DNA from 4 places in the Pseudomonas sp. GW822-FHT03F08 genome. Region 3 is predicted to be linked to each of the others. Evidence: predicted binding sites of a transcription regulator. Region 3 holds the regulator's gene; each other region holds the start of a gene.
What was found. The regulator FliA, encoded in region 3, starts transcription of late flagellar genes. The targets are predictions, from matches to a motif close to CTAAAGTTTNNNNNNNNNNNGCCGNTAA.
Positions count from the first base shown of each region.

Region 1: a site for FliA is predicted at 2,063-2,090, ahead of flgM (flagellar biosynthesis anti-sigma factor FlgM). Genes of this name have one in related genera too.
Region 2: a site for FliA is predicted at 1,518-1,545, ahead of AC1RME_RS12230 (methyl-accepting chemotaxis protein). Genes of this name have one in related genera too.
Region 4: a site for FliA is predicted at 2,706-2,733, ahead of AC1RME_RS17570 (flagellar protein MotY). Genes of this name have one in related genera too.

Region 1 is NZ_JBXANC010000006.1:69,544-73,653, reverse strand. It holds gene AC1RME_RS16200 (MFS transporter) at 1-267, shown strand, start outside; gene AC1RME_RS16195 (flagellar brake protein) at 343-1,089, opposite strand; gene AC1RME_RS16190 (flagella synthesis protein FlgN) at 1,185-1,652, opposite strand; gene flgM (flagellar biosynthesis anti-sigma factor FlgM) at 1,701-2,027, opposite strand; gene flgA (flagellar basal body P-ring formation chaperone FlgA) at 2,222-2,983, opposite strand; gene AC1RME_RS16175 (chemotaxis protein CheV) at 3,066-3,998, shown strand; gene cheR (protein-glutamate O-methyltransferase CheR) at 4,046-4,110, shown strand, end outside.
Region 2 is NZ_JBXANC010000004.1:388,850-392,959, reverse strand. It holds gene AC1RME_RS12230 (methyl-accepting chemotaxis protein) at 1-1,442, opposite strand, end outside; gene AC1RME_RS12225 (hypothetical protein) at 1,725-1,979, shown strand; gene AC1RME_RS12220 (lipocalin family protein) at 2,011-2,580, shown strand; gene AC1RME_RS12215 (formimidoylglutamate deiminase) at 2,629-3,993, opposite strand.
Region 3 is NZ_JBXANC010000013.1:127,640-131,749, forward strand. It holds gene flhF (flagellar biosynthesis GTPase FlhF) at 1-21, shown strand, start outside; gene fleN (flagellar synthesis regulator FleN) at 135-965, shown strand; gene fliA (RNA polymerase sigma factor FliA) at 962-1,702, shown strand; gene AC1RME_RS27165 (chemotaxis response regulator CheY) at 1,870-2,241, shown strand; gene AC1RME_RS27170 (protein phosphatase CheZ) at 2,259-3,047, shown strand; gene AC1RME_RS27175 (chemotaxis protein CheA) at 3,087-4,110, shown strand, end outside.
Region 4 is NZ_JBXANC010000006.1:374,044-378,153, reverse strand. It holds gene AC1RME_RS17585 (peroxiredoxin) at 245-847, shown strand; gene rnt (ribonuclease T) at 922-1,596, opposite strand; gene pyrC (dihydroorotase) at 1,593-2,639, opposite strand; gene AC1RME_RS17570 (flagellar protein MotY) at 2,799-3,707, shown strand; gene AC1RME_RS17565 (argininosuccinate synthase) at 3,837-4,110, shown strand, end outside.

The DNA.
Region 1 (4,110 bases), on a different contig from region 3:
TGGCGCATCCGGCCGAAAGCCGTGACCAATCTGCACCAGGTCGACGACGCACCGCTGCATCACGTGGCGATGCCGGACAGCATGTCCAGTTCGCCGCTGGTGGCCGCGCTCGATCCGCGGGTCGATGAGCAAGTGGTGCAGGAGCAGATGCAGAATAACGTCGCGCCTGAACCGGCACCTGAGTCCGCACCTGAATCTGAGTCACCTGTGGAGCCTGAGACCGGCAACGACAATCCTGCGCCGGACATCAGCGGCGCCAGGCCTTGATTCTGAAAAAACACCAGGCATAAAAAAACGGGCAGTCACCGCAAGGGACTGCCCGTTTTTCATGGTGCGTACGAATCAGAGATCGTCTTTGTCGAAACGCCGTGCTTCACGTTGCAGCTGATAGACGAAACGTTCGACGTTACGCGCCGCCGGGCCGCTGATGTTGTGAAAACGCAGGCCGGCGAAGGTGATGTTGAGTTTTTCTTCGAAGTGCAGGTAGCGCAGCTCGACCGATGTTGGCTGATTGCCGAACAGCGGCGGGGCGATCAGGCGATCGTAGACCTGGCCCAGTTGCAGGCGGTCGGTGATATCACCTTCAAAACGCAGCTTGCAGCCGGTGGCGGAAATATCCAGCAACTTGCCACCGATCGGCGACTTGAGCTTTTCGCCACCCAGTTCGACGCTGACCAGATCGGTCAGCTTCAGCGCTGCGCGGAAGGCATTGCGGCGCTGGTGATAGACCACTTCGGTGGGCATCTCGCCAATGTAAAAGCGGTCACCGTCGGATTCCTTGATATCCAGCGTGCCGTTGCATTCCCAGGCAATGCGTACGCCTTCATGGAAACCTTCGACCTTGAACGGCTCGCCCGCCAGCAGGAAGCGTTCGCCATCGCGCGGGATCATTTCATCCAGGGCAATCGTGGCGGTATCCCGGTCAACCTTGATCAGGTAGCTCTGGAAGCGCTGGCTGCGTTCGTGAAAGGTGATGATCAGCGGATCGTGGCTCTCTTGCAGCTGGCGCAGGTTGCTGGAGATTTCCAGAGGCGTGGTGAGCACCTTTGGTGGCTGCGGAGAATCATCCGCGCTGAGGACGTTGGACACGTTAAATCAATCTCCAGACAAAATTTGACTACGGCTGGCCAGTATTTTGCCAGCATGTTTCGCGCGTTGATAGGGCGCAAGCATAGAAGAACGCATCACGCCTGACTGAGCGCGCGGGGTTTCTGCAGTTTGGAGAAGGTGCCACTGGCGTCATAGAGCGCGGGTGGCTCGCCGCCGGTGAGGATTTTCAGCTGATTGGCCGTGGCGGCCTGCTGAATCACGATCGACTGGCCATTTTTGGCATTGGTCGCCTGGCACTGGGCGATCAGATCGGTCAGAACGTCGCTCTGGGTCAGCAACTGCTCGCCGATGCTCGACTGGCTGGCCAGTTGTTCCAGGCCTTGACGGTCGAGCGACAGATTGAGGCTGGCGAGGATTTCGCTGCGTTTGCGGCCATGCTGCTCAAGCAGAATGATCAATGCCTGTTTGCGCGCCAGAATTTCTTCCAGCAGCGGCATGTCGCGACCGTGCAAGGCGAGGGACTCGGATTGCAGTAACTCCAGCAATTGTTGAGCTGGAGCAAAGTCGTCGGTGATCAGTTGCAATAAAGTAGTGTCGTGCATGGCTGGCCTTGGGTTTTAAGCGTCCAAAAGCCTGGCGCTGACCGAGGCCTAGCGCTGGGCTTCGAAGTTGAGCAGTTTGCTGGCTACACGGTTGCTGTCGACTTTATAGCTGCCATCGGCAATCGCTGCTTTCAACTCGGCCACGCGGGCTTTGTCGACGGCAGGCTGATCGCGCAGCTTGTCAGTGACCTTCTGCAACTGTTGAGCCTCATTGCTGAGGTGTACCGATTCCCCGCTTTTTGCGGTACTGGCCTGTTCGGCCGGGGTATTCAGCGTCGCGGAAGTACCGGTTTCGGCGGTTTCCTTAGGCGTGCTGGTACGTGTACTGCCCGTAAGTGACGAGGAGCTGTTCAAACGGCTGAAATCGATGACCATGTTAAAAACCTCTGGGAATTTGGACGCTTGCCATGTTCTCGGCCATCCCCTGGAAAACTTTAGGCTCTTTTACCAATGAGCCTGCATGCGCCGCACAGATCCTGCTGCGGCACAGTTTAGGGAACAGCTCAGGTTGGCGCCAGTTTTCTGCGCGATCCCTCACGAGGCTTTCCTGTCATTGCTCCAATCGTTGCTCACATTGCCACTTCCACTTGGCCCGGCGCCATGACCTGCGCCTTGATGACCCGTTGGGAATTGAGGTTTTTCACTCGAATCTGTTCTTTCAGGCCACCGTTGGACAGGGCCTCGCCCGGCATGCGCACGGAGAGCGTGCCGCTGCGGGCGGTAATCACCACTTGATCGCCTTTGCGAACGACTTCCGCCTGTTCCAGATGCACCAGGGTAATTACTTGGTCGGCGACCGTTGGTCGGGTTAATTTTTGCCCGATCGCCTCATCCACCGACGTCAGGAAGCCCTGGTTGATCAGGCTCACATCATGCTCGCGCAGGGTCACGTCCTGAGGCTCGATGATGCCGGCGCGCTTGAGCGGGCGAGTGGTGGTCACGACCGGGCGAAACAGGCGGACTTGAGCGGGTACGAACACGGTCCAGGGGGAGGCGCCTTCGCAGCGAACCTTGACGGTTACGCGCCCCAAAGGACGTGCCGGGCTCTCCAGCGACGCTGTCAATTCCTTGTCGCACATAGGCATGTGCATGCGCGGATCGAGCTGCTTGACCTCGATTTCATAACGCCCTTCCGTTTGACTGGTAGCCAGATAGTCTTCTACGGTGAATTCAAGAAAGCCCTGAGTGACGCCGATAAGCATGTCAGGCAAGGTAACCGCATCAGCAATGGCAGGGCTGCCCGCGAAAAACAGGCAAGCGGCAGACACCGCGCAAAGTCCTCTGCGAAGGGGGGATGTCAGGCGTCGGAAAAATGTCGTTTGAATGTTCATAAGAGTTAAAAAGCAAGCGCCGTGCCGTTTAGCAATGAATGTGCGTCGCAACAACACTTGGCGTTGGTGTAGGAGTCTGGGCATGGCTGGTGTAATGGATTCGGTGAACCAGCGCACGCAACTGGTGGGGCAGAATCGCCTGGAGCTGTTGTTGTTCCGTCTCGACGGCCAGCAACTCTACGGGATCAACGTGTTCAAGGTTCGGGAAGTGCTGCAGTGCCCGCAACTGACGCTGATGCCCAAGTCCAGTCCTGTCGTGTGCGGGGTGGCGAATATCCGGGGGGCGACCATTCCGATCCTTGATCTGGCAATGGCAACCGGCTCCGGGGCGTTGAAAGACAAGAACAGTCCGTTCGTGATCATCACGGAATACAACACCAAGACCCAGGGTTTCCTGGTGCGCTCGGTGGAACGTATCGTCAACATGAACTGGGAAGAGATCCATCCGCCACCCAAGGGGACCGGTCGTGATCATTACCTGACCGCTGTGACTCGGGTGGACAATCAGTTAGTCGAAATCATCGACGTCGAGAAGGTGCTGGCGGAAGTCGCACCGACACCGGAAGCGATTTCGGTCGGCGTGGTGGATGTCGAGACTCAGAGCAAGGCGCTGTCTCTGCGGGTGCTGACGGTCGATGACTCGTCGGTGGCGCGCAAGCAGGTGACGCGTTGCCTGCAGACGGTTGGCGTTGAAGTGGTGGCGCTGAACGACGGCAAGCAGGCGCTGGATTACCTGCGCAAGCTGGTCGATGAGGGCAAGAAGCCGGAAGAAGAGTTCCTGATGATGATCTCCGACATCGAAATGCCGGAGATGGACGGGTACACCCTGACGGCCGAAATCCGCAGCGACCCTCGCATGCAAAAGCTTCATATCATCCTGCATACTTCGTTGTCGGGTGTGTTCAACCAGGCGATGGTCAAGAAGGTCGGTGCCGATGACTTCCTGGCCAAATTCCGTCCTGATGACCTGGCATCCCGGGTAGTCGACCGGATCAAAGCAGCAGATATCAGCTAGGGACTTTTCGTCCCTGGCGATCAACACGATTTAAGAGGCGGCATCATTTGTCTACGGGTAATTTGGATTTCGAACAGTTCCGGGTCTTCCTGGAAAAAGCCTGTGGCATTTT
Region 2 (4,110 bases), on a different contig from region 3:
GCGTTGAGGGCCAGCAGGTTGGTCTGTTGGGAGATGCTGGTGATCACTTCCAGAATCTGCCCTATGTTCACGGTGTTGCTGTTCAGCGTTTCGATGTTGCCGCAGGAATCGCTGATCTTCGCCGACAGTTGCTGCATCGCGTGGATGGTTTTATCCACAACCTGCTGGCCGTCTTCGGCCAGGCTGCGCGCGTCGCTGGAGTGTTGCGAGGCGAGGGCGGCGTTCTGGGCGATTTCCTGGGCGGCGGCGCCGAGTTGATTGATCGCGGCGGCCACGCTGTTGGTACGCGAGGCTTGCTGGTCCGAGTTGTACATCGACGAGTTGGACGCCGCGACCACGCGCAGGGCAACTTCGTTGACCTGGCCAGTGGCCGAGGACACTTCGCGGATCGAGGTATGGATACGTTCGACGAAGCGGTTGAACGACAAGCCCAGCGCGCCGAATTCGTCGTGGCCGTGGATGGTCAGGCGTTTGGTCAGGTCGCCTTCGCCTTCGGCGATGTCATGCATGGCGCGGCCCATGGTCAGCAGCGGTTGCATCAGGACGCGGATCAGCATGCCGAGCAGGGCGATGATGATCACCACGGCAATGATCATGGCGATCAGCGCCGAGGTGCGGAACTCGCTGAGCATCGAGAACGCGGTGTCCTTGTCCAGCACCAGGCCCACGTACCAGTCGGCCGACGGTACGCCGTTGACGCGGGTGAAGGAGATCAGTTGGGTCTTGCCGTCGAACTCGACTTCCTTCAGGCCCGGGCTGACTTTTGGTGCGCCGTTGGGATAGGCCTCGGCCAGGGTCTTGAGTACCAGTTTGCTGTCCGGGTGGATCAGGATCTTGCCGTCGGCACTGACGATGAACGCGTGGCCATGGCCGCCGAAGTTCAGCGAGTTGATGATTGCGCTGACACTCGACAGATCGATGTCGGCACCGGCCACACCGATCATCTGGCCCTGGCGCTGCACCGGGGTGGCAACGGTTATCACCAGTTTGCCCGACGAGGCGGCAATGTACGGTTCGGTGACGATGGTCTGCTGGGCGCTGTTCGCGGCCTTGTACCAGCCACGGGCGCGCGGGTCGTAATCCGGTGCGCGGTTGCCGGCCGGGACCGAGAACATCACGCCGTCGGCACCGCCGAAATAGCTGAGCTGGAAATTGCCGGTGTAGGCGGGCAGGTCGATGATGCGTTTCAGGCTCGCCGGGGCGTTGCCGTCGGCGACAACCTGCTGCGACATCGATTGCAGCAATTGAATGCGGCTTTCCAGCCAGGTCTGGATGTTGCTGGTGGTCAGGCTGCCCAGTTCCTGCATTGACGCTTCGGTGCTGGTTTGCAGGGCTTCGCGTTGTCGATAGTCGTTGAACAAAATGAAACAGGCGAACGCAACGGCCACCACGAGGGCGGCAGCCAACAAGATCTTGTGGCTGAATTTCATGTTTCTGGTCATTAAGTGAGCTACCGCGAAGGGGCTGGTCAAGAAAGGGCGGCAATTTGCCACACTATCGGGCTTTGCGCTGCTCTTATTTCGACCGCTGCGCGCCAAAGATTAGGCAGCTTTTGCTAAAGGCGACGAAATGCTCAATAGCCCTACAAAGTGTCTGATTTACCGATGAATGCCGGACGAGCGGGCTAACAAATAGCCAGTGCTCCAGGGAACCAGACAGGGGTTTTCTCTTCTAAGCTTCTGGTTGGCGCCATGCCATCCCCCTTCCGTTCCAGGAGTTACACCATGTCGCTGCGATCTATCGCCCTTCTGTCGTTTTGCGTGCTGTTGGCCGCATGCAGCAAGGTCAATCAGGAAAACTACTCGAAGCTCTCGGCCGGGATGGCCAAGGCCGAAGTGGAGACGCTGCTCGGCAAGCCCACCGATTGCTCGGGCGCGCTCGGCATGTCCAGTTGCACCTGGGGCGACAAGAACAGCTTTATCAGCGTGCAGTACGCCGGTGACAAAGTGTTGATGTTTTCCGGCCAAGGCCTGAAGTAAACCGGGGCTACGCGCCCACGGGAGAAAAACAATGAAGCGGTTATTGCTTGTCCTTTTTGCCGGCCTGGTATTGGCCGGCTGCGCCACGACCGGTGAAGATCCGCTGGCGCCCAAGACAGTCCACAGCGTCAATCTCAAGCGTTACCAGGGCACCTGGTACGAGTTGGCGCGGCTGCCGATGTATTTCCAGCGCAATTGCGCTCAATCCGAAGCCCGCTACAGCCTCCAGCCTGACGGCAACCTCGGCGTGTTCAACCGTTGCCTGACCAAGGACTGGCAGTGGGAAGAGGTCAAGGGCAAGGCTTATCCACAGGTGCCGGGCAAGACCGACAAATTGTGGGTCGAGTTCGATACCTGGTTCTCGCGGCTGATTCCGGGTTCGGCGAAGGGTCAATACTGGGTGCTGTACGTCAGTGACGACTACAAGACCGCCATTGTTGGCGACCCGAGCCGACGTTACCTGTGGCTGTTGTCCCGCACGCCGACCGTCAACGGTGTGGTGCGCGAAGAACTGCTGAGCAAGGCGCGTCAGCAGGGTTATGACACCACGCGGTTGATCTGGCGCGCATCGGATCAGCAGATGGCCAAGACGTCCAACTGACGCGCAACAAAAAACCTGTGGAGGTTGCCCTCCACAGGTTTTTTTGTGTCAGCCCAAAAGGTCTCGCAGGACTTGGGTGAAGGCGTGATTGCTGTCCTCCTCCCCGGCATGTCGCCCGTCACGAACGACCCACTGACCGTTGACCAGCACGTCACGCACCTGACGGTCGCCACCGGCAAACAGCCAGCGGTTGAGGATCCCGTCACCGCTGGCCGTCGCCAGATACGGGTCGCTGCCATCGAGCACAATCCAGTCGGCGCGTTTGCCGACTTCCAGTGCACCGATCGGCTGGCCCAGCGCCTGAGCACCACCGTCCAGTGCCGCGTCGTACAGCGTGCGGCCGACCATCGGCTGATCCGCGCTGTACAAACGGTTGCGTCGTTGATCGCGAAGACGCTGGCCGTATTCCAGCCAACGCAATTCTTCCACCACGCTCAACGACACATGGCTGTCGGAGCCGATACCCATGCGTCCGCCCTGAGCCAGGAAATCCACCGCCGGGAAGATCCCGTCGCCGAGGTTGGCTTCGGTGGTCAGGCACAGGCCGGCGATGGCGCGACTCTTGGCCATCAGCGTGACTTCTTCCGGATTGGCGTGGGTCGCGTGCACCAGGCACCAGCGCTGATCGACTTCGGTGTTCTCGTACAACCATTGCAGCGGACGGCGACCGCTCCAGCTCAGGCAGTCGTCGACTTCCTTTTGCTGTTCGGCGATGTGGATGTGCACCGGGCATTGCTTGTCGCTGGCCGCCAGCACTTCGCTGATCTGCTGTGGGGTGACTGCGCGCAACGAGTGGAAACACAATCCCAGCGACTGAGCCTTTTCCTGAGCCAGCAGCGGTTGCAGGCGTGATTGCAGTTTCAGGTAGTTTTCGGTGCTGTTGATGAAGCGGCGCTGGCCTTCGTTCGGTGTCTGGCCACCGAAACCGCTGTGGCTGTAGAGCACCGGCAACAGTGTCAGGCCGATGCCGGCGGAGCTCGCGGCCTGGCTGATACGCAACGCCAGCTCGGCCGGATCGGCATACGGCTGACCGTTGTGATCGTGGTGGACGTAATGGAATTCGGCGACCGAGGTGTAACCGGCCTTGAGCATTTCGATGTACAGCTGACGGGCGATCACGCCGAGCTGGTCCGGGCTGATTTTTCCGACGAGCCGATACATCAGATCGCGCCAGGTCCAGAAACTGTCATTGGGATTGCCGGCCACTTCTGCCAGCCCGGCCATCGCTCGCTGGAACGCGTGAGAGTGCAGATTCGGCATCCCCGGCAGCAGCGGACCGCTCAGCCGTTCGGCGCCTTCTGCGGTGGAATCGGCCTGGATTCGGGTCAATACGCCTTCGGCGCTGACCTCGAGACGTACATTGTTGGCCCATCCGTTAGGCAGCAGCGCGCGTTCGGCAAAGAAGGCGGACATGGTTCAGCACCCCATCGTGTGTTATTTGTATATACATATACAGACGTTTGCCTGCCCGGTAAACTCCGGCAAGCTAGCAACCTTATCCAATGAACAGGGATCCACCGTGCCGACTCC
Region 3 (4,110 bases):
CCCACCAAGCAGGTTGGCTGAGGTAATGAACAGTTTTTGTACCTACATCGATGGTCTGCCATGCATTGTTCCGGTTGTGAACGCGCAGCCAGTAATGTGGCCTCCGTCTATGCAAGACAAGGTAAAGAAATAACATGGGCAGCATGCATCCCGTACAGGTGATCGCGGTGACCGGCGGCAAAGGTGGCGTCGGCAAGACTAACGTGTCAGTGAACTTGTCCCTGGCGCTGGCAGAGCTTGGCCGTCGGGTCATGCTGCTGGACGCCGACCTGGGTCTGGCGAACGTCGACGTTCTGCTGGGCCTCACGCCCAAACGTACCCTGGCCGATGTGATCGAGGGCCGCTGCGAGCTGCGCGACGTGCTGTTGCAAGGCCCCGGCGGGATCCGCATCGTGCCGGCCGCTTCCGGCACGCAGAGCATGGTTCACCTGAGCCCGGCCCAGCATGCCGGTCTGATTCAGGCGTTCAGCGACATCGGCGACAATCTCGACGTACTGGTGATCGACACCGCTGCGGGTATTGGTGACTCGGTAGTCAGTTTCGTTCGCGCAGCCCAGGAAGTGTTGCTGGTGGTCTGCGACGAGCCGACCTCGATCACCGACGCCTACGCCCTGATCAAACTGCTGAACCGCGATTACGGCATGAACCGCTTCCGCGTCCTGGCCAACATGGCCCAGAGCCCGCAGGAAGGTCGCAATCTGTTCGCCAAGTTGACCAAGGTCACGGATCGCTTCCTCGACGTCGCCCTACAATACGTCGGTGCGGTGCCTTACGACGAAAGCGTGCGCAAGGCGGTGCAGAAGCAGCGTGCGGTCTATGAAGCCTTCCCGCGTTCCAAGTGCGCACTGGCGTTCAAGGCGATCGCGCAAAAGGTCGACACCTGGCCGCTGCCCGCCAATCCGCGCGGCCACCTCGAATTTTTCGTCGAGCGCCTCGTGCAGCAAACGGCAGGACCTGTGCTATGACCGCCAGCGGTATGAATTTCTACAAGAAGTCGGCACGTGACGCGCAGTACGAGCTGATCGAGCGTTACGCGCCACTGGTCAAACGCATTGCTTACCACTTGCTGGCGCGATTGCCGGCCAGTGTGCAGGTCGAAGACCTGATCCAGGCCGGGATGATCGGCCTGCTCGAAGTCTCGACCAAATACGACGCCAGCAAAGGCGCCAGTTTCGAAACGTACGCGGGCATCCGGATCCGCGGCGCCATGCTCGATGAAGTACGCAAGGGGGACTGGGCACCGCGCTCGGTTCACCGCAACACCCGTATGGTCAGCGACGCGATTCGCTCGATTGAAGCTAAAACCGGCCGTGACGCTAAAGATCACGAGGTTGCGGCCGAACTCCAATTGAGTCTCGACGATTACTACGGGATTTTGAACGACACCCTGGGCAGCCGACTGTTCAGTTTCGACGACCTGTTGCAGGACGGCGAACACGAAGGGCTGCACGAGGATGGCGCAAGTGCTCATCTTGAGCCGTCGCGCGATCTGGAAGATGAGCGCTTCCAGGCTGCGTTGGCGGACGCGATTGCCAATTTGCCGGAGCGTGAGCGACTGGTGTTGGCGCTGTACTACGACGAAGAGCTGAACCTCAAGGAAATCGGTGAAGTCCTTGGCGTCAGTGAATCGCGGGTCAGCCAGTTACACAGCCAGTGCGCGGCCCGCTTGCGGGGGCGTTTGGGGGAGTGGCGAGCGCGCTGAAGGCAGTGTGGGGACGCTGCGAACGAGGCTGGTGCGGTGGTGAACGGCACCGGTCTTGCTCTGTTGTGCTCCAGACAGTCATCGAGTGCTTTGCCGGATTGATTGAAATGGCGCGTCCAGGTGCTGGGCGCGTTTAAGACTGCTTGGAGGTCGAATTGAACAAAGACATGAAAATCCTCATCGTTGATGACTTCTCAACGATGCGGCGGATCATCAAGAACCTGTTGCGTGACCTTGGGTTCACCAACACCGTTGAAGCCGACGATGGCACCACTGCCATTCCGGTGCTCAACAGCGGCAGCATCGACTTTCTGGTGACCGACTGGAACATGCCTGGCATGACCGGTATCGACCTGCTGCGTCACGTGCGCGCCGATGAAAAACTCAAGCACCTGCCAGTGCTGATGGTGACTGCTGAAGCCAAGCGCGAGCAGATCATCGAAGCGGCCCAGGCCGGCGTTAACGGCTACGTGGTCAAACCTTTCACGGCTCAGGCGCTGAAAGAAAAAATCGAGAAGATTTTCGAACGCATCGGCTGATGACGCGCGGGGGAGCTATGGAGCATAACGAATCTTCACAGGGCGACTTCGAGTCGACTCTGAAAAAACACGCGGTCGAACTGGTCGAAAGCCTTGAAAAAGGCAGGTTCGGCGACGCTGTGCAACTGATCCATGAGCTCAATCAGACCCGTGACCGTGGCCTGTACCAGGAAGTGGGCAAGCTCACGCGCGAACTGCACAGTGCAATCGTCAACTTCCAGATCGACCCGCATATGCCGCAGGCCGAGGAAGTGTCGCAGATCACTGATGCGACCGAGCGTCTGGGCTATGTGGTCAAGCTGACTGAAGCTGCGGCCAACCGCACCATGGACCTGGTGGAAAGCGCCACGCCGGTGGTCAATGGCCTGGCTGACGAAGCCCAGGCATTGAGTGCCGACTGGGGACGTTTCATGCGCCGTGAAGTCGGGGCTGAAGAGTTCCGCGAGCTGGCGCGTCGGGTCGACGGTTTTCTGGCACGCAGCAGCGCGGACAACCGCGCGGTGTCGAGCAACCTCAACGACATTCTGCTGGCCCAGGATTACCAGGACCTCACAGGTCAGGTGATCAAGCGCGTGACCCAATTGGTCACCGAAGTCGAAAGCAATCTGCTCAAACTCGTGCTCATGGCCAGTCAGGTGGACCGCTTTGCGGGCATCGAACATGACCGTGCGGCAATGCTCGCTGAAAAAGATCCACAAAAACATCTCTCGCAGGGTGAAGGTCCGCAGATTCATGCCGATAAACGAGAAGACGTTGTGTCCGGTCAGGACGATGTGGACGATTTGCTATCCAGCCTTGGATTTTGAGTTTTTTTGGGTTTTTAGACCTGTAGGAGCACCCCATTAATGAGCTTCGGCGCCGATGAAGAGATCCTTCAGGATTTCCTGGTTGAGGCCGGCGAGATTCTTGAGCAACTGTCCGAACAACTGGTCGAGCTGGAAAGCCGTCCGGATGACGCAGATCTGCTCAACGCAATTTTTCGCGGTTTCCACACTGTAAAAGGGGGCGCCGGCTTCCTTCAGCTCAATGAGCTGGTGGAGTGCTGTCACATCGCCGAAAACGTGTTCGACATCCTGCGCAAGGGTGAACGTCGCGTAGATGCAGAACTGATGGACGTGGTGCTCGAAGCGCTGGACGCGGTGAACAGCATGTTCAGCGAAGTCCGCGATCGCAGCCCGATTACTGCCGCAACCCCGGAATTGCTGGCCGCCCTGGCGCGTCTGGCTGAACCGCAATCGGCGGATGAAGCCCCGGCTTCGCCTGTTGCCGAGATGATCGAAGAACTGGTCGTCGAAGGCGATTCGGGCGATATCACCGATAACGAATTTGAACAGTTGCTGGACTCGCTGAACGCCGTCAAGGCCGAAGCCGAAGCCCCGGCGGCTGCCGCTGCGCCTGCTTCCGATGAAGCAGCCAGTGATGAAATCACCGACGCCGAATTCGAGTCGCTGCTCGACCAGTTGCACGGCAAGGGCCAGTTCGCGGCCGACGCCGTGGCACCGACAGCCGCTGCACCTTCTGCTCCGGTGGCGGGCGACAGCTCCGACATCACCGACGACGAATTCGAAGCCTTGCTCGATCAGCTGCACGGCAAGGGCAACTTTGCCGTCGATGCGCTGGAATCGGCGATTGCGTCGGTGCCTGCATCTGCTGCTCCGGCAGCGGCTGCGGCCGGTAGCGATCTGATCAGCGACCATGAGTTCGAATCGCTGCTCGACGATCTGCATGGCAAAGGCAAGTTCACTGACGTCGCCACCGGTGCCGTCGTGACGGCCGGCAATGCTTCTGCTGTTGCAGCGCCTGCCGCCAAGGCCCCGGCCGCTGCGGCAAAACCTGCTGCAAAAGCGCCTGAGCCTAAAGCCGAACCGG
Region 4 (4,110 bases), on a different contig from region 3:
GTTAACGAGAATGATTGTCAAAGTGCTTTCCCAACGGTTTTCATCGCCAACGGCTGTGACTGACGAACGGTGGTGCATGGCTGAATGCCAGCCGGGATTTCGCGAAAAACCGTTAAGGACAGTCGAAAAACGCAGTGTATGATGGTCGGCCCTTGCGAAGGGGGTTCGTGTCACAGGGCTGTCGCCTGAGGGTGACAGGCTGACGCGAACCCTGAACTTCAAGTTTCTACACCAGGAGATATCAATGAGCGTACTCGTAGGCAAACAAGCCCCTGACTTCACCGTCCCGGCCGTACTCGGCAATGGCGAGATCGTTGACAGCTTCACCCTGTCCTCGGCCATCAAAGGCAAATACGGCCTGGTGTTCTTCTACCCGCTGGACTTCACCTTCGTCTGCCCGTCCGAGCTGATCGCTCTGGACAACCGCATGGCCGACTTCAAGGCACGCAACGTAGAAGTGATCGCTGTGTCGATCGACTCGCACTTCACCCACAACGCCTGGCGCAACACCCCGGTCAACAATGGTGGCATCGGCCAGGTGAAATACACCATGGCTGCCGACATGAAGCACGACATCGCCAAGGCCTACGACGTTGAGTCCGAAGGCGGCGTGGCTTTCCGTGGCGCGTTCCTGATCGACGACAAAGGCGTTGTCCGCTCGCAGATCATCAACGACCTGCCGCTGGGCCGTAACATGGAAGAGCTGATCCGTCTGGTCGACGCTCTGCAATTCCACGAAGAGCACGGCGAAGTCTGCCCTGCCAACTGGAAAAAAGGCGACAAAGGCATGAACGCTTCGCCAGAAGGCGTTGCGGCTTACCTGACCGAGAACGCTGCTGCCCTGTAAGGCGCAACGTCGAGGTACAAAAAAACCGGCTCTTGAGCCGGTTTTTTCATGCGCGGGATTTAATCCGACGACCCTCAGTCGTCGAAGTCTTCCCAGCCGCCCATCTGTTTCCAGCGGTTGACGATGCCGCAGAACAGCTCGGCCGTCTTTTCCGTGTCGTAACGCGCGGAGTGCGCTTCACGGCCATCGAAATCGATGTCGGCTGCCTGACAGGCCTTGGCCAGTACGGTCTGACCGTACGCCAGACCCGCGAGGGTTGCGGTGTCGAAACTGGAGAACGGGTGGAACGGGTTGCGCTTCATGTCCAGCCGCGCAACGGCAGCGTTGAGGAAGCCCAGGTCGAAGCTGCTGTTGTGGCCGACCAGGATCGCCCGTTTGCAACCGTTGGCCTTCAAGGCCTTGCGCACGCCACGGAAGATATCGGTCAGGGCCGTCTCTTCGCTGACCGCCATGCGCAACGGGTGATCGAGCTTGATCCCGGTGAACTCCAGAGCGGCCGCTTCGATGTTGGCGCCTTCGAACGGCTCGACACGGAAGAAGTAGGTGTGATCCGGGTAGACGAAACCCTTTTCATCCATGGCGATGGTGGTCGCGGCAATCTCCAGCAAGGCGTCGGTGGCCGAGTTGAAGCCACCGGTCTCTACGTCGACGACAACCGGCAGGTAGCCGCGAAAGCGTGCTGCCATTGGATGGCGCGAACCGCCGCCACCTTGACCGTCCAGTTCGTCGTCGAAATGGTCTTCACTCACGCGTGTTCCTCCAGCAGGCGCCAGCGCAGTTTTTCACCGGCGCGCAGCGGGATAACGGTCAGCTCGCCGAAGGGCAGGCTGGTCGGGGCGGTCCATTCTTCACGGACCAGGGTAATGCGATCGGTGTTCGCCGGCAGGCCGTAGAAACGCGGGCCGTTGAGGCTGGCGAAGGCTTCGAGCTTGTCCAGCGCATTGCGCTGTTCAAAGGCTTCGGCATACAACTCGATGGCGGCGTACGCGGTGTAGCAGCCGGCGCAGCCGCAGGCGGCTTCCTTGGCGTGCTGGGCGTGCGGCGCCGAGTCGGTGCCGAGGAAGAACTTCGCGCTGCCGCTGGTGGCGGCGTCGAGCAGGGCTTCCTGGTGGGTGTTGCGCTTGAGGATCGGCAGGCAATAGAAGTGCGGCCGGATTCCGCCTACCAGCATGTGGTTGCGGTTGTAGAGCAGGTGATGCGCGGTGATCGTCGCGCCAACGTTGGCCGAAGCCTCGTTGACGAACTGCACGGCGTCGCCGGTGGTGATGTGTTCGAACACGACCTTGAGCGTCGGGAAACGCTCGACCACACGACGCATGTGCTCGTCGATGAAGATTTTCTCGCGGTCGAACACGTCGACGTCGCCACGGGTGACTTCACCGTGGATCAACAGCGGCATGCCGACTTCGGCCATGGCTTCCAGCGCCGGGAAGATCTTGTCGATGCTGGTGACCCCGGAATCGGAGTTGGTGGTGGCGCCGGCCGGGTACAACTTGGCCGCGTGGACAAAACCGCTGGCCTTGGCTTCACGAATTTCTTCGGGCTGGGTACGGTCGGTGAGGTACAGCACCATCAACGGCTCGAAACGACTGCCGGCCGGGCGGGCAGCGAGAATCCGCTGGCGATAGCCGTCGGCTTCAGCGGCGTTGCGCACCGGAGGTACCAGGTTAGGCATGATGATGGCGCGACCAAAGGTGCGCGCAACATCTGCAACGGTATTGGTCAACACGGCACCATCGCGAAGATGAATGTGCCAGTCGTCGGGACGCAGCAGGGTCAGGCGGTCGGACATGAGGGGATTCCAGGCGGGTCAAACTGAGGCGAATGCTACCGGAAAAGACTCTTGCAGGCACTCGCTATCAAGTTTTGCGACGAGCGTCCGATATCCCATAGGTATGCCGTAAACATGTATGTATCGGTCTTTTTGTTGTAGAAGCCAATGGAGCCTCCCGTGCGCCAGCGTTATTTAGCCTTGCTCAGTGTGTTTGCCAGCCTTCCGGCGATGGCGCTGACCTACCAGACCCGTCTGGAGAACATTGAGTGGACGGTCGAGGGCGACAAGTTCGAATGCCGCCTGACGCAGCCGATCACCGATTTCGGCTCGGGCCAGTTCGTGCGCAAGGCCGGCGAGCAGGCGACTTTCCGCCTGAACGCCTACAACGCCATGCTCGGCGGCGGTTCGGCGACCTTGATGGCGGCAGCGGCGCCCTGGCAGCCGGGCCGTGGCGATATCAATCTGGGCACGGTCAGGATCGGCAGTGGCAATATCCTGTTCAACAGTTCTCAGGCGCAGGCCGGACAACTGATCAGCGGCCTGATGGACGGACGCAGCCCCGTGGTGCGCCATGCATCGGGCGATGGCCGTGTGTCGGAAGTGCGTCTGTTGCCGGTCAAGTTCAGCAAGGCGTTCAACGACTATCAGGCCTGCGTGGCGAAACTGCTCCCGCAGAATTTCGAGCAGGTCAAACAATCGCAGATCGGTTTCCCTGGCGAAGGCATCGAACTGGACGCCGCCGCCAAGGCCAAGCTGCAAGTCATGCTCGAATATATGAAGGCCGATCCGACGGTCAACCACATCGAGCTCGACGGCCACTCCGACAACAGCGGCAATCGCCTGACCAACCGCGAGCTGTCGCGCCGGCGCGCCCTGGCGGTGGTCGATTTCTTCAAGGCCAACGGCATCCAGGAATCACAGATCACCGTGCGCTTCCATGGTGAGCGTTACCCGTTGGTGCCAAACACCAATGCAGCCAACCGGGCCAAGAACCGTCGGGTCAACGTGCACCTTGCGCGGGTGGCACCGACCACCGCTCCTGCGCCTCAGGCCAGCACACCGGCCAACGCTGCGGCGACTTCCTGACCTGCCGGTCATCGTCGCCCTCTCGACAGATTCTGTCGCTTTGTCGTCTTAAGCTGTCGCGCCTCTGTAAATTATCGCGTTTGAGCGGTAGACTCCTCGGCTTTCCGTAGAACCCCGTGGAGTGATGGCATGGCGGACGTAAACAAGGTCGTTCTGGCGTATTCCGGCGGCCTGGACACTTCGGTGATCCTCAAGTGGCTGCAGGATACTTATAACTGTGAAGTCGTGACCTTCACCGCTGACCTGGGTCAGGGCGAAGAGGTCGAACCGGCTCGCGCCAAGGCTCAGGCCATGGGCGTCAAAGAAATCTACATCGACGACCTGCGCGAAGAATTCGTGCGTGACTTCGTGTTCCCGATGTTCCGTGCCAACACCGTTTACGAAGGCGAGTACCTGCTGGGTA